Regions from separate parts of the Paenibacillus sp. P3E genome, predicted to be linked through region 3. Evidence: a T-box and tRNA genes for the amino acid it is inferred to sense, from the RefSeq annotation. Region 3 holds a T-box; the other regions hold tRNA genes.

Region 1 (8,250 bases), on a different contig from region 3:
TGGCCGTCTGATTTGCCATATTGTCGTTCACATCCACCTGATATTCCAGTCCTGCAATGGAAAAGGGAGGCAACACGCTTGTGGAATGGAAGTAGATAAGACCTTCTCCTGCCCGGTGCAGAAAATCGGCATTGAACCTGTCCATGATCTGCAGTGGAGAAGGACTTCGCCGCCATTTGGCCGGGCTGATGTTGAATTCCTCCTTGAAGACTCTGGAATAGGTGCGTTCACAACCGAAGGAGTATTTGGAGGAGATGAACTCGATGCTGTTCCGTTCATGGATCAGATCTCCCAGCGACAAGGCGATCCGCCTTCTGCGCACATATTCCATCAGGCCGGTTGCCGTGGCTCCTTTCCAGATGCGGAGTAAATGGAATTTGGAGATGTTCACCTGCTCTGAGATACGGTCCAGGCTTAGCTCTTCGAGCAGATGATCCTCGATAAATTCCGTTGTATGATTGATCGTTTCCAGGAGATGAAGTTCCATATTTGCTCCTTTGCAAGTTGAACTTGTTGAATGATAACCCAGCAATTTTTGTCCGGTTCTTTAAATCTCAGTGTAGTATGATTCTACCATAAACGGAAAACACCAAAAGGGAATTTTTATAAGAAGAGGGAGGAGAGCTGGAAGGATGGATATTGCAGCGCAAGCAGAGCTGAGAGCACGCTACATAGCCGCACAGAACAGTTTTATTGGCAAGGTCAGCAGCGATCCGAATGTGATTGCTATTATTATCAGCGGGAGTCTGGCCTATGATGTGATTTGGGAAAAAAGCGATATAGATATGACCATGGTTGTCCGGGACCAGCCCCTTGCCACAACAACCTATTGTATCGACGAGGACGGTATTCTAATTAATGTGTATCTTGTGGTTCGCAGCGATTTCAAGCGGGGAATGGAACGGGCGCTGGGCGGGTCCTTTGCCCAATCCTACTACTCCAAGGGTAAGATGGTCTATTCCACGGATGACAGCCTGATCGAATACTTCGAAGACCTCAAGATCATAGGCAGTGATGATATTGCGATTTCCGCCCTTCATATTGCAAGTCAGCTTGTATTTTTGCGCGACAAAACCCGGAAGTGGCTGACAGTCCGGCAGGATCTGCTGTATGCGCAGTATTACTTGTTAAAAGCTGCAGAGTCGGTTGCCCATATGGAGCTCTGCATCCGCGGTGAAGCCATATCCAGGGAAGCGATTCAGAGAGCACAGCTCTTGAATCCGGAGGTTCTTGCTCCATTGTATCAAGATGCGATGTCCCATCATATGACCATAGCGGAAATTGAGAGCGGATTAGAATGTTTGGACAAGGTGCTGGAGCGGCATCTCCCCATCTTTTCTAGGCCGGTGCTTGAATTCATGAGGGATCAGGAGATCAAAACCGCAACGCTGATCAATAAGCATTTTCATGTGCAGAGTGACCAGCTGGTTGGTGTTATGGACTATCTGGTTCAGCAAGGCATCCTTGAAAAAGTCACCCAGACGATTCGGATCACGCCCAAAAGCAAGCCGGCTGTTGAGGAAGCAGGCTATCTTTACATTCCGTAAATACGATTGCAGAAGGGAGCTTGAAGCATGTCCATTAGAACAACTATCGAGATCTCCGGGGCCAAGCAGAACAACCTGAAGAACATCTCCGTTGAAATCCCGCGTGACCAGTTAACGGTGATTACCGGGGTCTCCGGCTCGGGGAAGTCCTCACTCGCTTTTGACGTCATTTACGGAGAGGGGCAACGGAGGTTTCTGGATTCCATCTCCACCTTCGCCAAAAGCCGGATCAGCCAGCTCAAAAAGGCAAAGGTCGATTATGTGCGCGGCTTGTCCCCGGTCATCGCGATTGAACAGAAGAAAAGCAATAACAATCCGCGTTCAACTGTCGGCACGGTTACGGATATCAACGATTATCTTCGTCTGCTGTATTCCACGGCGGGTGTAGGCAAATGTCCGGAATGCAGTCATTCCCTGAAGCAGCTGTCTGCCGCCCAGATCGCCGAGCGTATTTCCTCCTTGCCTTTTGGAACTGTGGTAGAGCTGCGGGCCCCCGTCTATAAAGTATACGGAGAAGACTACAGCTTCACCTTCCAGCAACTCCGGGACAAGGGGTACAAGAATCTGCTGGTGGATGGCGAGCCATTTTCACTGGCAGAAAAAACAGAACTGGACGAAGCGCAGGAATACCATATAGAAATGGTCATTGACCGCTTTCAGCTGAAGAAAGATACCTATATTCAATTGACCAAATCCATCGAAGCTGCAATGCTGGCACTGGAAGAGGATATTATGATTAAAGTGGTGGTTCCGGGAGGCATTGATCCGACCTTCTACCAGGATTTCGGCTGCCTGGAGCATCATTTCTTCCTGTGTGACATGCAGCCTTTTCATTTCTCCTTCAACACGCCTGTAAGCGCCTGCCATACCTGCCTCGGGGTAGGGATGTCTTATGTGGTGGAGCCCCGTTTTCTGGTAGTGGCACCGGAGAGAAGCATCAACAAGGGTGCGCTCAAAAGTACAGTGTTCAACCCTGCGGGCAAGGACAGCTATCGTTCTGTGCTGATGTACAGCTTGTCCCAGAAGTATCATTTCGATCTCGACACTCCTTTCTGCGATCTGTCGAAGGAAATTCATGAGCTTCTCTTCTACGGGACCAAAGGCGAGGTGCTCCCCATGCTCCAGCCCCCTAATTCAACGAAGAAGAACTGGATGATCGGACGTGACCGTCCATTCTGGGGGTTCGTTCACGAGATGGAGAGCTGGTACAAGCATTACATACGGAAAAGTTCTACCTCGGAAGCCTTCGAACCGACGTTCATCAAGGATTGTATGATTGAGAAGATCTGCCCGGAATGCCATGGAGCAAGGCTCAAGAAACAGCGCCTACAGGTTACCCTCGGAGAAGAAAACATTGACCAGCTATGCCGCAAACAGCTGCCTGAGCTGCTACATTCGCTGGAAGCATTGACGTTTGGGGCAGAGATTCAGGATGTGGCCTCCTCGATCATTCACGAGATCCGCACCAGGGTATCCCTGCTCGTTGATATCGGACTGCACTATATCAGTCTTAGCCGGAGAAGCGACAGTATTTCGGGCGGTGAGATGCAGCGGATCAAAATGTCGACCCAGATCAGCAGTGAGCTGATGGGAATGCTGTACGTCATGGACGAGCCAAGTATTGGCCTGCATCCCCGGGATTCCAGCCGCGTGATTGACACCATGAAGAAGCTGCGGGATATCGGCAATACCGTAATTGTGGTTGAGCATGATATGGATACCATACAGAGTGCGGATCATATTATCGAAATCGGCCCGGGTCCAGGAATTCATGGGGGTCAGGTTGTAGCGTGCGGGACCATTGAGGATATTATAGGTGAGCCCCTGTCAGTGACAGGCCAATATCTATCGGGAAAAGCCAGCATTCCTGTCCCCTTCAAGCGCAGAAGCCTGGGAGACGATTTTCTGAGCATTCAAGGCGCCCGGGAAAACAACCTGAAGAATGTGGATCTGGATATTCCACTGGGTGTGTTCATCTGTATTACCGGAGTATCCGGTTCAGGGAAAAGCTCACTGATTAACGAGATTCTGTTCAAGCAATTGAAAATCGACAAAACGGCTGCGCGGATTGTTGCAGGCGAGCATGATTTTCTGTTCGGTGCGGATCTGCTGAACAATGTCATTAATATTGACCAGACCCCTATTGGAAGGAACAGCAAATCGAACCCGGCAACCTACATAGGCATCTATGATAAAATCCGGGATCTCTTCGCCATGCAGCCGGAAGCGGTGGACAGGGGATACCAGGCAATTGACTTCAGTCTGACCCATGCAGGAGGTACCCGCTGTGAGCAATGCGCCGGAGACGGAGTAATCGTCACCAATCTGCAGTTTATGGCCGATATCGAAACGATTTGTCCGGTGTGCAAGGGGCAGCGGTTCTCGGAGGAGGGTCTGGAAATTAAGGTCCAGGGTAAAAGTATCGCCGATGTACTGGAGATGACGGTGGAGGAAGCCCGTGAATTCTTCAGCGGCCATAAGTACCTGAAGCATAAGCTGGAGATTATGGATGAACTCGGACTTGGCTATATGCGCTTAGGTCAAAGCTCGACCACCCTGTCCGGCGGAGAGGCACAGCGTGTCAAGCTGGTGTATGAGCTGTCCAAAATCAAGAGGGGAGCCCGCAATTTGTATATCCTTGATGAGCCTACCACAGGGCTGCATCTGTCGGATATCCAAAAGCTGCTGCTGTCTCTGGGCAAACTGGTGGATAGCGGGCATACGGTTATCGTTGTTGAACATCATCTGGATGTCATGAAGTCCGCTGACTATATTATTGATATGGGCCCGGAAGGAGGCCATGACGGCGGGTATGTGGTTGCCGAAGGCACACCGGAGCAGGTAGCTGAAGTGGAAGCTTCCCACACGGGCAGGTTTTTGCGTTCGGTTCTGTGACCTGCTGGAATAGACTGCACTTCATATTCGGATGAAGGCAGTCTATTTTACTGCTCCAAGCAAGACGAATGTTATGATCCGCCGTAAATTATTCTTTTTAGAAAACTCGAAAAATAAACCTTGATCTATGTTTTGTATCATGATATAATCTTTTATACGAGAGATTTATTCCGTTCTTCTGCGAATGAGCTAAAGGCGGTATGATTCGACCAATGATGTGGACTCTTAGCTCAGTTGGTAGAGCAGTAGACTCTTAATCTATTTGTCCAGGGTTCGAGCCCCTGAGAGTCCATCACAGAAGAAACGGCAGAAATGCCGTTTCTTTTTTTGTCTCCAAAGAGCTAATTTCAGAAATGGGACTGATAAGATTGAGAACTTACAACCTATAGAGCGGTTATCGTATTTAAGACAGAGATTCAGTTCGAATGATCAGGACCCTGCCCCAAAACACGAATAAGCCCTTCCGACTTCTGATTAGGGAAGCGGAAGGGCTAAAAAGGTTGCTTTCGTAACTAGCGTGTCTCCAGATAAGCAATGCCAAGCGCCCCGGTCACGGGGTTGCGGTAGGTCTCACAGGCCACATCAAATACCTGGCCGATTAATTCCTTCGTCAATATATCCTCCGGCTTCCCGCAGGCGGCCACTTGACCCTTTTTCATGACGTACAGATAATCACAGTATTCCGCAGCAAGGGTGAGGTCATGGAGTGCGGCGAGAATGCCGATGTCGAGCTTTTTAACAATATTTAGAATTTGCAGCTGGTATTTAATATCAAGATGATTAGTCGGCTCATCCAGAATCATGAATTCGGGCTGCTGGGCCAGAACGCGGGCGAGGATGACACGCTGTTTTTCACCACCGGATAGTGAATTATAACTGCGGTCTGCATGGCCTTCCAGGTTGACCTTGCGCAGAGCGCCTGAGACAATGCTGAAGTCCTCTTGATTATCGGTCTCCAGCATCCCTTTATGCGGGGTTCTCCCCATAGCAACCATTTCCCGTACGGTGAAGTCAAAGCTGAGTTCGTTGAACTGGCCGACTACACCCAGCTTTTGCGCCACGATTCGGGGGCTTGATTTCATTACATTCATTTCGGACAGGAATACATCGCCTTGGCGGGGCTTGATCACTTTATAAATACTCTTGAGGAGTGTAGATTTGCCGCAGCCGTTCGGACCAATGAGGCCGACAAATTGCTTGTTTCTGACCTTCAGGGATACATCTTTTACAATTTTCGCATCGGCAAAAGAGACGCTCAGGTGATCAACGTTCAAGTTCATTAGCTTTTCCCTCCAAATGCGTAGCCTTTTTTGATCAGCATGTACATGAACATCGGTGCGCCGATTAAGGCGGTAATGATCCCGATGGGGAGCTCTACATTTGGCACAATCGTCCGCGCAATGACATCTGTCCAGATCAGAAAGATCGCTCCGAACAGAATGGACGCGGGCAGCAGTCTCCGGTGATCCGAGCCAACCAGTCCTCTGACTAAATGGGGGATGATTAGACCCACGAATCCGATCATGCCGCAGCTTGCCACCATCACCCCTGTAATCAGCGCAGTAATCATCATATAGGCTTTGCGGTAAGCACCCAGATGAATGCCCAGGGTGACCGCTGCTTCATCGCCCAGCATCATAGCGTTCAAGACCCGAAATTGTATCAGAAAAAAGAAAATGGCAAGAAGGACAGATATCGAGATTAGCGGAAGTTTGTCCCAGCTCGCAGCGGCCAGGCTGCCCATCGTCCAGAATGTAACGGTCTTGATGCCTTCTGCGTTGTTGGCAAAATAAACGATGAAATTGGCAAAGGCGGTGCACAAGGCGTTAATAACCATACCGGCCAGGACGAGCTTGACGGAGGTCATTTTGCCGCCCGCGCTTGCCAGAATCAGGACCAGCAGGGAAGCGCCGACCGCACCGGCGAAGGCCCAGAAGGCAACTCCTGTCTGGCCCAGTAATCCCATCGAACCAAAGCCGATCAGAATAGCGAACGTTGCTCCGAGGGAAGCGCCGGATGAAATACCCAGTATGTATGGATCAGCGAGAGGATTCTGAACCGCCGCCTGCATGATGGTTCCGCATAACGTGAGTCCCGCTCCGATGAACAAAGCCATCAGAACGCGGGGAAAGCGGATTTTCCAGATAATATCGACGAAGGAGCCGGAAGTCAGTTCCTGTACATCTCCGATTTGAATACCCGTGAGGTGGTGGAGCAGGATCCGGTAGGATTGGGAGACGGGAATGTCAACCTGCCCAAAGGAGACCGCAGCCCCGGCAGACAATATTGTAATAATAAGCAGAATACCAATGACGGTCATAAAGCCGTAACGGGTGTGGATAATAGACTTCTTAGGTTCAGATTGTGTAGCTAGATCGGTTTGCATGGCATTCATTGGGCTCCTTAATATATGTTTAATTTAAAATATAATCCATATTGAGAACCGTTGTCAATGAGAATTATTATCATTGACAACGGTTCTCACATTCTATATTCTACGGTTGTATCACCTGCCAGATATCGGCTTGACACAATAGTATGCAGGATACACAAATGTACATATAGAAAAGGGGATTAAGGCAATGAAGAATGTATTCAAAAGATATGTGCCGCTACTCGCGGTTTTGGTAATGGCGGTAATGATAGCAGCATGTTCTTCCGACACGAAGAACGCAAATAAAGCGGCGGAATCGGCTGCGCCTTCAAGCAGTCCAGCTGCCACAGAGGAAGCTGCTCCAAGTACCAAAACAGTATATCCGCTTACCATTGAGAACTACACCAATAATGGTGAAGGAACGGAATGGAAAGCCAAATCACAGACTTTTGATAAGGCGCCTGAAAAAGTGGTAGCCAATACCCAGGGAGCCGCTGAGCTGCTGATCAAGCTGGGCTTGACCGACAAAATGGTCGGCGTTGCGGCCCTTTACGGTGCAGGTGACCCGGCGGTGCAGGAAGAATTCAAGAAGATCCCTGTGATCTCGAAAGAATATGCCAGTAAAGAGCTGGTTGTTGGAGCAAGTCCTGATCTTGTTCTGGGGCGCAGCGACCTGTATGCCGATGCAGATTGGGGCGTTGGGACGGTAGAAGGATTGAACGAACTGGGCATCAAGACATTCGTGCAGAATACCAGCGTTAAGGGGTCCACACTGGACAGCCTGTACAAGGATATTGAACAGATCGGCCAGATCTTTGATGTACAGGAGAACGCTGCTGCCTATATCGCTGAATTGAAAAAGCGTGCGCAGACGCTTAAGGATAAGTCTGCTGTCAGCGGAGAGAAGACCTTTGCATATGTATCCGACGGCGGCAATGGGGCCATTGCCATTTACAGCGGAAATGTTGACACGTTTGCAGGTGATGTACTCGGTTTGCTGGGACTCAAAAACAGTTTTGGTACAGTTACCGGAGATATCAGCAAAGAACAGCTGATTGCAACTAATCCGGATGTCCTGCTGCTCTCGGTATATACCGGAGGTGTGGATCCGGAGCAGACGTTGAAGGCATTCTACGCCGATCCGTCGCTACAAAGTCTGAATGCTGTCAAGAATAAGACGATTTATCCGATCGACTTCAACCAGTTCTGGGGCTACAGCTACTCGATTTTTGATGGAGCTGAGAAGCTGGCATCCGAAATAACCGCTAATAAATAAGAGTAGTAGAGAAATCCGCATACTAAAAGCAGATTGGGCCGTCATCCATGTGACGGTTCGATCTGCTTTTTGCTGCCTGTATAGATTGATCTTTAAAATTACCAATAAGGAAAAGTGACGGAGGAGAAGTTTGGAACTGTAGGAGCGGAAGCGTCCGC
Region 2 (8,250 bases), on a different contig from region 3:
CTGGATCAGCAGCTTACGGCGTTCTCTTGAATTCGTTAGTGAGGAGCTTGCATCCGTCCAGATACAACTGCTGTGCAAGCCTTCTTTATTGACAAACAAGCTGTAATTGAATTTTGTTGAGCAATTCATTATTGGTTGCCGCAGCATCAACAACGAGCTTGTGGAGATTTTCAGTATTTTGCATGCGAACTTCTTGGTAGGTTTTCAACTTTCGTGTGTTCGTATTGGAGGAGGCATCTTAGCAGGAATTGTATACAGTTGTCCTTCACTAGTCTATAAAACGATGGAGGCTCAAAGATCATATTGACTTTCTAAAATCGGGTGGGTACAATGATACCGATAGGAAACATCGTTACCGTAAATGCGTGGTACTTAACTTTCATAAGAATCGAAAATTACTTCTGAGCAACGGTAACGGTGTTTCTATATTATAACATAGTAATTTTATCTTGCAGGGAGGAAAATATGATGAAAGCTATACAACTGACAAACGGCTTCGGCTTTGAGGAATTAACCATGACGGAACTCGACAAACCAACGCCAGGTCCTAAGGAGGTGCTGATCCGTATGAGGGCAGCTTCTCTCAATTATCGGGATTTAGTGGTCCTCGGCGGATTAATGCCGATCGAAGTCAAATTTCCCTTCATTCCATTATCAGACGGAGCGGGAGAAATTGTAGCCATTGGCCCAGAAGTAACCAGATTTCAGGTCGGACAACGAGTAGCAGGTAATTTTCAACAGCGCTTCATTGGCGGCAACCCAAGACCAGGGGTGTTAGAAGAAAGTCTGGGAGGTCCGTTGAATGGAGTAGCGGCCGAGTATGTCGTGCTACATGAAGACGGAGTCGTCCCTATTCCCGATCACCTCACTTATGAGGAGGCCTCCACCCTGCCGATCGCGGCATTAACCGCATGGAGCATGCTAATCGAATACGGTGGTTTGCAAGCGGGTGATACTGTGCTGCTGCAAGGAACAGGCGGTGTCTCCATCTTCGGGCTACAATTCTCGCTTATGGCCGGAGCACGAGTCATCATCACGTCGAGCAGCAACGACAAGCTGGAACGAGCAAAAGCTCTTGGCGCATGGCAAACGATCAACTATTCGGAGGTTCCTGATTGGGATAAGGCAGCGTTAGAGTTGACTGGCGGCGTCGACCATGTTCTGGATGTTGGAGGAGCGGCAACGATGGGGAAATCCATAAATGCACTTCGTACAGGTGGGACCGTGAGTATGGTCGGGTTCTTATCGGGCTTGACCATTGCGGAATACGATGTCTCCAGTATCTTGCATAAAGCCGCAACGGTGCGCGGCAGTCAAGTCGGCAACCGGGATCACTTTGAAAAGATGAATCGAGCGATTGCCCATCATCGTTTACATCCCGTCATCGACTGTGTATTCCCTCTAGATCGAATTGGAGAAGCATTCGCGCTCTTGGCTGAAGGAAAGCAATATTTTGGTAAAATCGTAGTCCAAATCTAAAGTCTCTCAAAAATGACATTGGAGGCGCAAGCTCACCGGCGAAGCATGGGCTTGCTGGGGAGTTCAGTCCGCAGGGAGAGTTTATCGGAAGCTAGCATGATCAGGAAGGCAAACTGTATGGCGTAACTACGGCTACAAGCCATAATGGATATTTATATATAGGAACGGCACCCGGAGGCAGCAAGGGCGTTCATCGTGTGCTTTTAACAAAATAAGGTTGGAATCTGGGAGGGTGCGAAATGAATCTGGATGATTTGGAGCTATCTTGGAATGAGAAGGAGAGTCTGTCCGGCAAAGTGGCCTTGGTGACAGGCGCTAGCAGCGGAATCGGGGCATCGATCGCCAGAAAACTGGTAAAGCACGGCGCCCATGTGACTGTAGTGGCACGTCGACGGGATCGATTGGATGAGCTGGTACAGGAATTGCAAAAAGAGGGATTGTACGAGGTTATGGCGGTACCTGCTGATATTCAAAAGGCTGAAGAAGTACAGCATGTGGTCAATGAAACGATTAATCGCTGGGGCCGTCTTGATATTATAGTTGCCAATGCCGGATTCGGGTATCGAAGTCCTTTGGTAGAAGTGGATCTGGAAAGATGGGAGGAGCTGTACAGGACGAATGTACACGGTCTAATGTTGACGCTGCACTACGGGCTTCCGCCAATGCTGGGTCAGGGCAAGGGAGATGTCATCATCATCTCCTCCATTGCCGGCAAGGAAGTGATTGCCGGAGGAGGTCCATACAGCGCTACCAAATACGGCGTTAACGCCATAGCGTCTGCATTACGTTTGGAGACAATCGATCAGGGGATTCGCGTTACGACGATTCAGCCCGGGGCGGTGGCAACGGAATTTTCTCAGGTGGCCGGGTATTCCGAGGATGAAATACGCGCGTTTGCTTCGAAAGTCCTGCCGTTACATCCCGATGATGTTGCTGAGGCGGCACTCTATGCATTGGAGCAGCCTGAGCATGTCAGCATTCCGGAACTAACCATCATGCCCTCAAGGCAAGCCCAGCGGTTCAAATAAAACGATGCCCAAGTAGTAACAAAAGGTCCGTCCAGATTTGGCAACGGATCTTTTGTTTTTCCTACGCCGATGATTTTATCCAGAAGCTCCCGTGCGACTGCGATACCCTATTGAACGAGGGTGCTGAATCACATGGACTCTTAGCTCAGATGGTAGAGCAGGAGACTCTTAATCTATTTGTCCAGGGTTCGAGCCCCTGAGAGTCCATCACAGAAAATAACGGCAGAGATGCCGTAATTTTGCAGTTTCGGGAAGCGGGATGGTTATGCAGTGAATGGAGTGGAGTGGGGAGATTACAGACCTGCAACCGTCAATGACAATCGTCAACGGCAACCGCCCACTATTGCCGCCCACTGCTACAGGCAATTGCTACCGTCCAATGCGGACGCTCAATAATGGAACTGACACCGCCAACCCCAACCCCACGCGAACCATACCGTGCGGAGGAACTCAACTGTTCCGTGACCTAAGCCTTTGCCAAGTAATTCTCTGCGCCTGTGGTTGCTCTCATTCTCGAGATTGCTTCTTAACCATTCCCCGTACTGCTGCTCAAATCGCGACATACCGAACTCCTTCTTAATTCATAAACCCCAATTTAATGTATCCCACAAAAAAACCGCCTCAAAACAATACCTCCCGAAGTATTATTCAGGCAGGCATTGTATGAGAGCGGCGTGTGCTTCACAACCTACGTCTTGTAACGCGAACAATTTTATGAATTCAATCTAAAATGAAAAGAGTCACTATTTGCTGCCGGCTTCCCATCTCAGATTCCAGTTATAATACTGATCCAATTCCTGGTGCCCGGCGAAATATTCTACGAGTCTCTCCACGCTGAAGGTCTCATCCTTCTGATTACGGATCATAGCGATGGCACACATCCCCTTATGATTGTTATGCTCATCCAGCCGGACCTCGATTTCTGGTCCGCCTTGCTGCTTAATGGTTACAATGGCGTCAGCCTCAGACCAGTTCGTGATGCCTTCATAGATAAAAGCAAAGATCACAATTCTGCTGATTTCGGAAAGGTAATGGCCATTGATCCGCAGATTCTCGCCCGTGGCTATGGATCCGGTGCGGTCATCCCCGTCCAGGGAGATGTAAGGCGGCCTGTTCAAGCTTCCGAAGGATTCACCGAGTGCTTGGACAGAGCCCTTAATGCCATTTTTTAATTCAAACAGACAACCAAGGTCAAGGTCGATTCCTTTACTTCCGAACCATCCCGATGATTTTTTTTGATACCAGTTGAGATTGATCAGGATCTCGCCCAGGGATTCAGTCCCTTTCTGGAGATTGATCACCTCCCCGCGTTTCTTAAGCAGGATGGTATTGAGATTTAAAGGAGCGGCTGAAGGTGATGCTGGTGAAGAGGGGGGCAAATGGCCCGCCGTCTTAGGCCGTGACCGCAGCTCTGGGAGAGAGGGGGGGGACTGCTGCGATTGAATTACTGGGCTGACGGGTTGAACTGACGGGAGGATGTTGTTGACCTGTATCCCATAACTTTTACATAAGGCAGCTAAGCCTCCTGCATATCCGGAACCCACAGCGCTGAATTTCCATTCATTATGATATCTATAGATTTCTCCTACAACAATGGCGGTCTCTACCGAAAAGGCTTTACCAAGCTTGTAGCGCAAAAGTTCCATTCCATCAGCAGCGTTGACGATCCGTAAATACACATCGCCCAATAGCGAGAAGTTTTGCAGCCGTTTCTCACCTTCATATATCGTTAGTGCAAATGCAATCCGTTCGTAGTCTGCAGGGATTTGACTGAGCTCGACAGCGATCTGTGTGTTATCGGCTAACCCCGAGCAGACTCTTTGATCGGACGGCAATATAGCTACGGATTGGTTCGAAGTAGAAGGATTACCATAATAAATAAGGTCCTCATCTTTAGAGACAGTCTGGGACGACGTAAGCAAAAACACAGAAAAATCAACCTCAACCTCAGATCTTGTATTGTGCCAGCCCATTCCTACTATAATACGGGTAAGGAGTGGATCGTCTTTTGTTAAGTTGCATTTTTGTCCCTTTATTAGCTCAAATGTCATTAGAACCAGCCTTTCAAAAGATTAGTAGAACCTGGACAAAACCTGGAGAGGTTATTATCTGCCGCGTCTTCCGGCGTCGAGATTCGGACCATTCAGACTGGATAACATATCCAAGGACTGTTCGTAAATACGGACAATATCCTGTACCTTTTGGAATTCAGGATCCGAGGGACCCAAATTGTCCATGAACATCCGCTGCAGGATTTCTCTATAAAAGGAGATGCGACTTCCGATAAGGCTACATTCGTAATCAATGACCTCTTCAACCGAGTGCTGCTGAACAAATTCCATCAGGTCATCAGCCGGGTTATCGTTATCGTAAGGCTCCCGCTCATTGCGTGCGGCAATCGGAGTGTTCACATTATCAAGGTTAACCGTGGAACGTATATCGGTGAAGAGAATACCTTCTTTCGCCAGCATGACCTGAAAAGGCTTGTGCTTGAACAACTCTTGTGCGACAAGAGCACACATCGCCTGATTCCTCAGGAGGATACCGTCAAAGGGGTGAAGAACCCATCCTCTGTCATCCCGATACAGGCTGAACGTGAAGTATTCGCCTCCATACTCATATTTCAGATTGATATTCGTCTCTGAAGTAAGCTCATATTGAAATGCATCCATTCAAAATTCCGCCTCCTGCTTCTTCTATGTGATTATATTAGCATAGCAGAATATGGGAAATCTTGGGAGAGAGGATTAGTAATTTAGTAATGACAAACACTATTCTCACTTTACAAAATATACATAATCTATGCGTTCACCCGCAATATTTGCAACATTATGATTCTCTCTTTTTTGATCTTTTACGAATCCGACACGCTCATACATTCGTTGAGCTGGGATTAGGTCATCATTCGTGAATAAAATAATTTTTCTCACATCATGTTGGAGAATTCTATTGACCGCTTCTTGAAGCTGCATGTTACCATAACCTTTGCCTTTATGTTTTGACGTAATGCAATTATGGCCAATTTCCGCATACTCAGGCATATTTCTCGGGTCCCATGAAACAAATCCGATAGCTTCATCATTTAGTGTTGTGATAAGCCCATATTTATCAGCAATTTCTAAATGGTCAAAGAAAAAGTTATCAAAATCCTGCCAATCAGATGTACAGCTTTGTTCATATCTGCGATCAAATGAGTACGCATCTGTCAATAATTCAAAGAGTATTCCCCGGCTAAAGTCGCTCACTTTTTTAAATTCAACACTCATGGTCTAATAACCCCCTGCATTCTCATAAATATTCATAACCACCTGCTGGATCGGGAGCTCCTTGACCGAAATGTCGGAGAACCGGTGCTTCCGGGAGATATCTTCTAGGAAATCGCTGATTGAGATATAGGCCGTATCCACTTCAAGCGTAATTTGAAAATCGGAAGGCCTATCGATTACCTTGGTATAGGCATTGTCGAAGACGGTGCCCTGTACGGACTCCGAAAAAGTAAAACTGACCCGTTTCTTCTCACCCAGGAAAAGCTTCAACCGCTGAAGCGAATCATCAAAAACCTTCTCTCCGTGGTTAATGACTATGACCCGGTGCGCGAGCTCCTCCACATCCTCAAGATCATGAGTGGTCAGGATACATGTCATATTCTGCTTTTTGTTCATCTGGTGAACGAATTCGCGGATTTTGACCTTGGCAATCACATCCAGCCCGATGGTAGGCTCATCGAGGAATAAAATATCCGGCTGGTGCAGCATAGCCATGACGAATTCGCATTTCATGCGTTCGCCAAGAGACAGCACTCGAGTGGGCTTTTCGATCACATGGGCAATATCCAGCAGCTCCGTTAGCTCTTCCAGACGGCTTTTAAAATCCGGAGTGGCGATCCCGTAGATTGCTCTGTTCATGTTAAAGCTGTCGATAGGGGGAATATCCCAGATAAGCTGGGATTTCTGACCGAATACGGCTCCAATTTTGCCGACATAGCGCTTTCTGTCCCGGGCAGGCGAATAACCAAGCACCTGAATTTCCCCGCTTGTAGGATACAGTGCTCCGCAGAGCATTTTGATTGCCGTTGATTTCCCTGCCCCGTTGGGACCCAGGATGCCGCAAATTTCTCCCTGCTCAATAGCAAAGCTGATATCGTTGACCGCGTGGACCATGACTTCTTCGCGCTGGAAGAAGCTCTTGAAGGTCTGGCCCATACCTGCGCCACGCTTGTAGGTTTTATAAGTTTTGGTTAAATGCTTCACATCAATAACCGGCATCATCCGCCTACCCCCTCGTACAATCTGATCATATGCCGATAAATCCATACTCCCGCCGCCAGGAATAAGAAGCACGGCAGAATAGCCGCGAAATCGCTGGCCTGCGCCCGTCCAAGAAGAGCAGAGGCAGGGAAGAAGCCTATCATCCCCACCGGAATGATCATCGAGGCTACCGCCTGCACAGCCTTCGGGAAAATGGGCAATGGATATTTTCCAATGTGCAGCACACTGTCGGCAAGCTCGGAGATTCTCGAATTGCCTACCCATTTGAAGGACATAGCGGCCATTATTAGGGATAATCCTGCCAGGACAGCTGTCCCTGCGATGAATAATCCGGCGAACTGCAGCCAGTACAAGGCCGAAATAGCGCCTGCATGCGCAGCAGAGAATATAAATAGAGATATCCCGCCCAGTAACAAGCCGATACTGTCAGTAGAAAATGTAGTCGCAACAATATAAAACAGCGGATTTAGCGGCTTAAGAAGAATAACCTCGAAGCTTCCCTCACGGACATGCGACATGGTAGTCCATAGAACGCCGCCAAAAATAACACTTGAAAGCCCGCTGGACATGGTGAATACAGATTGAATTAGCAACACCTCATACAAGCTCCAGCCGGGAAAGCTGGTTCCCGCCCGGTAAATAAGCAGGGTCACCAGCGGAAATAAAATGTTGCCGACAAGTGTGATCAGGCTGCTGACGATAAAATTCATGCGATAGGCCACAGCGGATTGCGCAGCTGAATACATACACTGCTTGTAAACATCCAGATAGCGTTTCATGGTAAGAACTGTCCTTTCATGGGGTCATTCACGCACCGACAGCGGTAAACTGCTTCATAGCCTGGCGGCGAACGAGCTCGTTCAATCCGAACGTAATAAGCACTGCTATGGCCTGCATACCTACAGCTTGCTGTATGGATAGCTCAAGGCCTCCAAGAGAATAATGGCCGGTGAACACCATTGCCGGCAGGTAAGCCATGTACTGAAACGGCAGGAAGAACTGGATCACCTGCAGCGAGTGCGGAAAGAAATCAAGCGGAATAAGCGCACCCGAAAAAATACCCGACACCAGCATAAACGCGCTTCGTATTCCGCTCGACTGGACAAGCCAAAATGAAGTCAGGCCAATCATGTAGTTCACATAAAAATTCATTAGAAAGGCAAGCAGCACCGACAGAAAAGTCCATGGAAGGCTTGCCGGACGCATATCTACTCCAAAAATAAAAATAAAGATCAGAAGGCACGGCAAAAATTCAAACAGGAAGCCTAAAGACCGATGGCCGAGTTTCTGAAATAATGCGAACGAACGGTGATGAATCGGGCGCAAATGAAAGGTGAGAAATTTACCGGTACGCACAAGCATAGATAAGTTCCAGTCGGCAAAATCCATGATCAGGTAACCGATAAGCGCAGTAGCCCCAAAGTAGCGGATCATCTCGGGGAGTGCCATGCCGCCGAGCGAAGAATGACCTCCAT
Region 3 (8,250 bases):
TACACTTAGCCATTCTGAAATACCTGAGGGGATTGAAATCCAGAGAGTACACAGTATTGAACCTCTTCTGAAGAACGGCATAATAGAAGGAGCATCTGTTGATAATAATTCACTCAATCAGAAAACATTTGAAAATGAATACAAAAAAATGAGCGAAACTGAGAAAAAGTTATACAGAACATTTGAAATTAAGCTAAATAAAAATATTGATGTTGAAGAATTTTTGGAGAAATTAAGGAAAAATAATGGTGTTGAAAGAGCAGAACTAGATACAGTTAATGTACTACATGACGTACCCAATGATACGCGATATGAAGAACTATACGGCCTGAAAAATATTCAATGCGAAAAGGCTTGGGAGATTAGTCAAGGTGAAGATGTTGTGGTTGCGGTTGTGGATTCAGGAGTCGATTATAATCATCCTGATATTAAAGAGAATATGTGGAAGGATGTAAATGGGAACTTTGGCTATGATTTCTCAGATGAAGAAAGTGACCCGCAAGACCAAAATTTACACGGTACGCATGTTGCAGGAACCATAGCAGCTATTGGCAATAATGATATGGGAATTATCGGTGTAGCCCCTAAAGTTAAAATAATGGCTTTAAGAGTTTTCCCGAAGGGTGGAAGTAACAGTAAAATCATTGCAAGAGCTTTAAAATATGCAGTCGATAATGGTGCCAAGGTCATTAATAATAGTTGGGGACCGATAGAAAGAACTAAGGAAAACTTTGTAATCGAAGATGCATTAGATTATGTTTTTGAAAAAGGGGCCATTGCTGTTGTCTCTGCAGGTAATGCAAATGATGAAGCGAAGTATTATTCACCCGCTAACTATAGCAAAACAATATCTGTTGGAGCAGTAAATATTGCTGATCAGCGGGCTGATTTTTCAAATTATGATGATACCGTTGATGTTGCAGCACCGGGAGTGCAAATTCTATCCCTTAAAGCCCGTAGTAATGACTACTTAAAAATGGATGGTACTTCAATGGCGGCACCTCATGTCAGTGGTTTGGTGGCTTTACTGTTATCGAAAAAGCCGGATCTTACATTTGGGCAAATTAAAGAGATACTGCAAGATAGTGGTGATACTATACAAACAGATAAATTTGTTGGTAAGAGAATAAATGCATTTAATGCTCTAAACCACAGTTTAATGAACGGCAATGTAATTGAAAGAGAATTAGCGGGTGTAGGAAATATGTCATTCCAAAGTTAGCTGCATAAGGGTAATGACATTCTGAACTAGTTTTGCTATAGTGGAATATATTGAAACAGCATATCACTTCAGCGATGACGAGAAGAGTACTTAGGCGGCATAGTTCACAGAGAGCTTCGGAATGGTGAAACGGAGCAGCAGTGTGCCTAACGAAAAAAGTCTCCGAGCCTCATACGGAATTGGGCAGCACGCCTAAGGATGCTATGACGGGTTCTCCCGTTACAGAGATAGGGTATAAGCGTAATGGCCGTACCCGAAGAGGCGTGCATGGTGACATGTCCGCGAACAGAGGTGGTACCACGGCGCTGATTACAGCTCTCGTCCTCAAGATGACAATCTTGAGGATGAGGGCTTTTTTTGTTTTTTTTTACAATAATTGTAGAGGTGATTATTCATGCATTGGTCAGAGAAAATTGCAAAACGGTTAATCGAAAGCCACCCCGAGCAGCAGACATTCGTATGCGCATCAGGGATCAGTCCGTCAGGCCACATCCATATCGGGAACTTCCGGGAGATTGTGACGACTTATTTTGTAAGTAAGGCTCTTGAAAAAGCGGGCAAAAAGGTCCGGTTTATTTTTTCATGGGATGACTTTGACCGTTTCCGTAAGGTTCCGGTTCATGTGGACCCAAGTTTCGGTCAGTATATCGGCAGGCCCTATACGCAGGTTCCTTGTCCATACGGGTGTCACACTTCCTATGCGGAGCATTTTGAGCAGGAATTTGAACAGGCGCTCAGCGCTTTTGGGATCAGGCCTGAATTTATCTATCAGAGCAAAGAATATCAAGCCCGCCGTTATGCACCGGGAATCCTTCAGGCGCTGCGCAGCAGAGGAGAAATCTATGACATTCTGATGTCCTTCAAAACAGGAGAAGCCAGCGAAGCAGAGAGAGCCGCATTTTATCCTGTAAGTGTGTATTGCGGGGATTGTGGCAAGGACTCGACTACAGTGCATTATTTTGATGAAGAGCAAGGACTCTTGACCTACAGCTGTAAATGCGGCCATCACTGTACGATGTCTGTTGCGGAAGCGGAAAATATCAAGCTGCAATGGAAAATCGACTGGCCGATGCGCTGGAATCTGGAGCAGGTGCTGTTCGAGCCTGGAGGCCGCGACCATTCGTCGGAAACGGGCAGCTACAATGTAGCGTCCGTGATCTCGGAGAAGATTTTTGAGAATGAACCGCCTATGTACGAGCCTTACGAATTTATTAGAATCAAAGGCAGCTTTGCCAAAATGTCCAGCTCGTCCGGGAATAACTACACGCCTGATGATCTGCTGAAGGTCTATGCCCCGGAGAATATTCTGTTTCTGTTTGCCAAATACCAGCCGGACGCTGAGTTTCATATCGGGATGGACGAAGATGTGCTGCGCAATTATACGGAATTCGAACGTTACCGGAAGGCTCACGATTCCCGTACACTCACGGATGATATGGATTCGGCGGTAGAGCTTTCGCTGATTCATCCGTTGAATGACAGAATACCTAGCTTCGGTCCCATTGCAGGCTTGCTGCCTCTGATTCATTTCGATCTACATCTGCTACAGGAGATTATGACCCGGAACGGAGAGGTAGTGGATGCGGACAGGCTGAAGCAAACAGCGGAGCGGGCGGAATATTGGATCAAGCACTGGATGCCGCAAAAGCTGGTTACCGTAAATTCCAGCCGTGATACTGCCTTGTACGAAACCTTGGAGACACATGAGCTAGCATGGCTGGAAGCCTTTTGCGGGCTGCTGAGGACTGGGGGGTTGGAGGATGAGCAGATGATGACAGAAATTTACGCTATTTGTTATAACGAGGATAAAAAAACGATGAAAAACAATCAAAAACGTATGTTCACCCTAATCTATCAGCTGGTGCTGGGCCAGGAGACAGGTCCGCGAATCCCTGTGCTGATCCAGGCTGTCGGGCTGGATAGGTTGCTGGCTTTGCTGGATTTTTAGCCGTCACCGGGACTGCCCTTTACGGGATACACAGAGCGGAGGTATAATATATTGGACTGTTTATAATTAATGTTGGAAAGTGAGCGGGAAGAATATGGGTCGTAAATGGAATAATATTAAAGAAAAGAAGGCATCCAAGGATGCCAATACAAGTAAGGTATACGCCAAGTTTGGTGTAGAAATTTATGTAGCGGCTAAGAAGGGTGAACCGGACCCGGAATCGAACCGTGCATTGAAAGTCGTGCTTGAGCGCGCCAAAACGTACAACGTGCCTAAGGCCATTATCGACCGGGCGCTGGACAAGGCCAAAGGCAGCGGTGACGAAAATTACGTAGAACTACGTTATGAAGGATTTGGACCCAGCGGTTCGATGATCATTATCGACGCGCTGACTAACAACGTTAACCGTACTGCCCCGCTGGTGCGTTCCGCATTCAGTAAAAACGGAGGCAACATGGGTGTCAGCGGTTCGGTAACCTATATGTTCGAGCCTACAGCTGTAATTGGCCTGGAAGGCAAAACAGCTGACGAAGTGATGGAGCTGCTGATTGAAGCGGATCTGGATGTGCGCGATGTGCTGGAAGAGGACGAGGCTGTAATCGTCTATGCCGAGCCTGACCAGTTCCATGCCGTTCAAGAAGTTTTCCGCGGTGCCGGAATTACCGATTTCACTGTCGCTGAGCTGACCATGCTCCCGCAGAACTATGTTGCTCTTCCGGAGGATGCCGAAGCACAGTTCGAGAAACTGATCGACGCTTTGGAGGAACTGGATGATGTACAGCAGGTCTACCACAATGTAGATTCGGAAGAATAGAAGGATTGTAGGTGAGAAAGCCGGACAGGCAGATCGTGAATCTGCTTATCCGGTTTTTTTTGCGGACATTCTCTGGTTCCAGCCACAGTGCATAATCTGCTCCATATCTTGCCACAATAAGCTGATGCGACCCATCAACCCAACAACTTAAAGGAGGCAATACAATGGATAGTCACACCAAACCGGATAAGAATCTGATCAATACGGTAGACGAATTGAACAATGCTCCGGTGACCAGTCAGGAAGCTCAGCAGATGGAACAGAAGAAAAGTGATATCCGCAAGGAAGCGCTGCGGGATGACAAAACTACCTATAAGAAAAATGAACAAAATACGTACAAATGAGCTAGTACAGTCTGAAGGTGACAAGAGTGGCAGGGAGGGTTCCTGTCACTTTTTTTGTATTCATAAATGAAAAATTTCAAAAGTTCATCAAAGAATACTATGGTACACACCCGAGAAATTGTGTATGCTGGAGTTTGTTTGTATGACACTTACCCCTGGCAGGAGGCATTTTTTGCATTATGGAGCATGGCAGTATAGCAATGATTTCGATTTTGGTGATTTGCGGTTTTTTGGCGGGAGTGATTGATTCTGTGGTAGGCGGCGGAGGACTGATCTCCATTCCAGCGCTGCTCGCTGCCGGGATCCCGCTCCCAATGCTGCTGGGCAGCAATAAATTAGCCGGGACCTTATGCTCGTTCACGAGTACGGCGTCTTTTGTCCGTTCCGGGAAGATTAATTTTGGAATGGTCAAATTCCTGATTCCGTTCTCTATCGCGGGTGCAGTGGCTGGTTCGCTTACGGTCCGGCAGGTACCTTCAGCGTTTCTGAAACCGCTTGTGATTGTGATGCTGGTCGTCATTACGGTCTATACTTTGTTCAAAAAATCCTGGGGGGACGTCTCAACGTACTCCCAAGACAGCAAAAAACCGCTGATTATCGGCATGGGTATTGCCTTGGTTATTGGATTTTATGACGGATTCTTTGGTCCGGGCGCCGGTTCGTTCCTGATCTTCGCCTTCCTCATGCTGGGCTTTGAATTTGTGACTGCCGCCGGCAATGCCAAAGTGCTTAATTTCTCGAGTAATATCGCAAGTCTGCTGACGTTTGCCGCATTTGGCTCAGTCAGCCTGTATTATGGCCTGCTTCTGGGCATTCCGATTGTCATCGGAGCTGTAGTCGGTTCAAGGCTGGCTATCCGCAAGGGGGCCAGTTATATACGCCCGCTGTTTATTACGGTTACGTTAATCTTGATCGGGAAGCAAATATGGGATACGATGCACTGATACCTAAAGACGATTCGGAAAGGAACTTAGACTATGACTAAGAAGCTGTATTACGAGTCGGCCTATTTGAAGGAATGGCAGACCTCGATAAGTAAAGTGGTAGAACGCGAGGACGGGCAATATCTGATTCTGGAGGAGACAGCTTTCTATCCTCATGGAGGCGGGCAGCCTTGTGATACCGGAACTATTGGCGGAATTCCCGTGCTGGATGTCATTCTTGAAGAGGACGAGGTCTTGCACAAGGTTGATCGTGTTCCAGAAGGAAGCCAAGTGAGCTGTCAGATAGACTGGAACCGCAGATTTGACCATATGCAGCAGCACAGCGGCCAGCATCTGCTATCAGCGGTATTCCTTGAGCTGTTCGAAGCGAATACGTTAAGTTTTCACCTGGGCAATGATTACGCAACTATCGACATTGAGCTTCAGGAGCTAACCGCGGATCAGCTGGCTGCGGCAGAGCAGGAAGTTAACCGTCAGGTTGCGCTTGACCATCGTATCGTAAGCTATTTTGTCACCGCCGAGGAAATGGCTAACCTGCCGCTGGTGAAGCTGCCCAAGGTTACGGAGAATATCCGCATTGTTGAGATTGAGGGAGTGGAGCATAACGCCTGCGGCGGGACTCACGTATCTGCTACCGGAGCGATTGGGTTGATCAAGCTGTTGAGAGCGGAGAAGCAGAAGGGCAATATCCGGGTCACGTTCAAATGCGGAGGGCGTGCGCTGGACGAAGCTAACGAGAATCAGCGTATCCTTGGCGCGCTTTCTGCGAAATTCAATACAGGCAAAGATGAAATCCTGGACCGGATCGGGAAGTGGGAAGCCGAGCAGAAGCAACTGCAGGCCGAACTGGGTGCACTCAAAGAACAGAATGATCATTATTTGGCCCAAGAGCTCCTATCCGGACTTGAGTCTGAGGCAAGGGTAGCCGCACACATCTTCGAGGATAAAACCCTCAAGGATTTACAGAGTCTGGCCATGAAGCTGACTGCAAATACCGGACTTCCCGTGCTGCTGCTGACGGCGGCGGAGAATAAAGTCGTGCTCGCTTGCAGCGGAAGTACAGAATGGTCCTGTGGTACCTTTTTTAAAGCCAATCTGGGCGAATTCCAGGGAAAAGGCGGCGGCAGCGATAAAATGGCCCAAGCCGGGTTCCCGGACTGGGCACATGCACTCGGATTTTATGAGTTCACAAAAGGCTCTATTCGATAGACTTATCCAGAATATGTTGCGATTTCACAAGGACAAAACCAAGCCGGTTATAGAATTGAACCGCATCAGACCTTTTTTGATTCGTACGCACTCTGAGTTTGGTGAACCCGGATTGTGCTGCCCAAACTTCAGTCTGTGCGATTAACTGCCTGCCAATGCCCTCTCCCCGGTGAGCACTGTCTACCACCAATCCGGTTATTTCCACAAATCGCGGGGCCTCGACCAGAACACGGACCTGGGCATGAATCCAACCCAGCAGTTGATTCCCTGAATCTGCTACATATACGATATTGTCTCTCAGTTCAGTGAGATCACGAAGCCTCTCAGCCATTTGGGAGGCTTCTGCTGCATATCCCAGCTCGCCCGAAAGTCTGGAAATTTCATGTGAATCGCTTATTAACGCTGTCCTGATTAGCATGTGAAGCACCTCCGCTGTTCAATTGTCATCGTCACCTCAGATTAGCCGCTTGCCCGATATACGGCCGGATTCATTAATTTCAAGAAATACCTCCGCATATGGATGGTAGAAGTAGGGACATAATGTCTTGTCGGTGAACTCCATTTCACCCGAATCAGGATTTAGAACGGACAAACCCTTTTCCGGTCCCCACATTACAATCTTCCCGTATACTGCAGCGATTTGTCCATGTGGAAAATAATGCTCCCCATCGCTCAAGGGTTTGGTCCGGTATTCAGGTACTGGAATGAACAGATTTGTCCGTTCTCCAGTTTGCACATCATATATAGCCAGAAAATGAGAGTAACCGTTATCGCCGTAATCCTTCGTGTCTTCTTCATCATACATATCACTTGCCAGTTGTCCCCAGACTGCGATAGTAGACGAATTAAGCCAGACTACAGGCTGATCCCAATCTTCCATGTAGTCCCCGAGCACCCGTAAGGTAGCTCCATCCTCTGACTCCCAGCAGTTCGTCAGCCATGATTGAAGATTCCATGAGCGTATGGATGCGACAGGATGCCAGTGCCAGCCAGTATCGACGATCCACTCCCCTTGAGGGGAGACATGGATTTTACCGTGAAAATAATCAAGATTGTGTTTCGTGAGCTGTTCTCCATTTTCTGCTGCGGAAAACGTTGACTGACGTGTAGACAGATTCTCACCTGAGAGGACATCGAGCAAATCCAGCTGGTTCCATTTCGTGCCGTGAATCAACAGTGTCCTGCCCTCATGTTCAGCAAAAGCAAGCGGGAAGGTACAAACATCATAATGATAATGATCACGGGACAATGCCATGATCTGCTTGGAATCTTGGAGATCGTACAACGCTGCGTGCTGGCTGAATCTACCCGAAACTGCTGCGAAGCATTCATTTGCCGATACTACAATCTGTACAGGTTCCTCTAATTTCAAATCAGGTATATCGACATGCAGCAGCTTTCTTGCGTGTCCTGTGTGCAAGTCAAATCGCCAGAGATCACTATTCCGATCCAGCGCAAGCAATGATACTGCTCCTTCCCCGGTTCCTTTTAAGGCCTGGACAGCGACAAGCTGGCCCGCACTCGGTACGACTTCAGGAAATGGGATAATTTCAAACGGCATACTTCAGCCTCCTCATGGATTTTGACATCTATGTACCGGATCTAAGCCTTGCACTTAGTCATTCTACCAGATGACGAATTCAATCTTCCAGCGCGGTTCGAATGCAGAAGGAAAGAAAGGGAACGGTCTGGGCCTGTATATCTGTAAACAGCTGCTGCAAAAGATGGACGGTGATATTTATGCTGAAGCCACAAGTCGTGGCATGCGC

The links. The T-box of region 3 lies ahead of lysS (lysine--tRNA ligase). A T-box ahead of a tRNA ligase gene usually reads a tRNA of that ligase, here a tRNA-Lys.
Region 1: it encodes a tRNA-Lys, which carries the amino acid that the T-box ahead of lysS (lysine--tRNA ligase) is inferred to sense. The anticodon was not compared.
Region 2: it encodes a tRNA-Lys, which carries the amino acid that the T-box ahead of lysS (lysine--tRNA ligase) is inferred to sense. The anticodon was not compared.

What each region holds. Positions count from the first base shown of each region.
Region 1 is NZ_LVWH01000103.1:59,411-67,660, reverse strand. It holds gene A3842_RS09915 (helix-turn-helix domain-containing protein) at 1-487, opposite strand, end outside; gene A3842_RS09910 (nucleotidyltransferase) at 633-1,547, shown strand; gene uvrA (excinuclease ABC subunit UvrA) at 1,575-4,442, shown strand; tRNA gene A3842_RS09900 (tRNA-Lys) at 4,662-4,734, shown strand; gene A3842_RS09895 (ABC transporter ATP-binding protein) at 4,955-5,722, opposite strand; gene A3842_RS09890 (FecCD family ABC transporter permease) at 5,722-6,828, opposite strand; gene A3842_RS09885 (ABC transporter substrate-binding protein) at 7,025-8,092, shown strand.
Region 2 is NZ_LVWH01000103.1:82,566-90,815, reverse strand. It holds gene A3842_RS10035 (zinc-dependent alcohol dehydrogenase family protein) at 469-1,479, shown strand; gene A3842_RS10025 (SDR family oxidoreductase) at 1,719-2,507, shown strand; tRNA gene A3842_RS10020 (tRNA-Lys) at 2,642-2,714, shown strand; partial or broken gene A3842_RS33285 (transcriptional regulator) at 2,936-3,070, opposite strand; gene A3842_RS10010 (TerD family protein) at 3,251-4,558, opposite strand; gene A3842_RS10005 (hypothetical protein) at 4,613-5,179, opposite strand; gene A3842_RS10000 (GNAT family N-acetyltransferase) at 5,285-5,773, opposite strand; gene A3842_RS09995 (ABC transporter ATP-binding protein) at 5,777-6,775, opposite strand; gene A3842_RS09990 (ABC transporter permease) at 6,772-7,554, opposite strand; gene A3842_RS09985 (ABC transporter permease) at 7,583-8,250, opposite strand, start outside.
Region 3 is NZ_LVWH01000214.1:142-8,391, forward strand. It holds gene A3842_RS27250 (S8 family peptidase) at 1-1,222, shown strand, start outside; T-box leader at 1,288-1,551, shown strand; gene lysS (lysine--tRNA ligase) at 1,617-3,170, shown strand; gene A3842_RS27260 (YebC/PmpR family DNA-binding transcriptional regulator) at 3,265-3,984, shown strand; gene A3842_RS27265 (hypothetical protein) at 4,149-4,328, shown strand; gene A3842_RS27270 (TSUP family transporter) at 4,508-5,272, shown strand; gene A3842_RS27275 (alanyl-tRNA editing protein) at 5,306-6,481, shown strand; gene A3842_RS27280 (GNAT family N-acetyltransferase) at 6,471-6,899, opposite strand; gene A3842_RS27285 (hypothetical protein) at 6,936-8,042, opposite strand; gene A3842_RS27290 (ATP-binding protein) at 8,113-8,250, shown strand, end outside.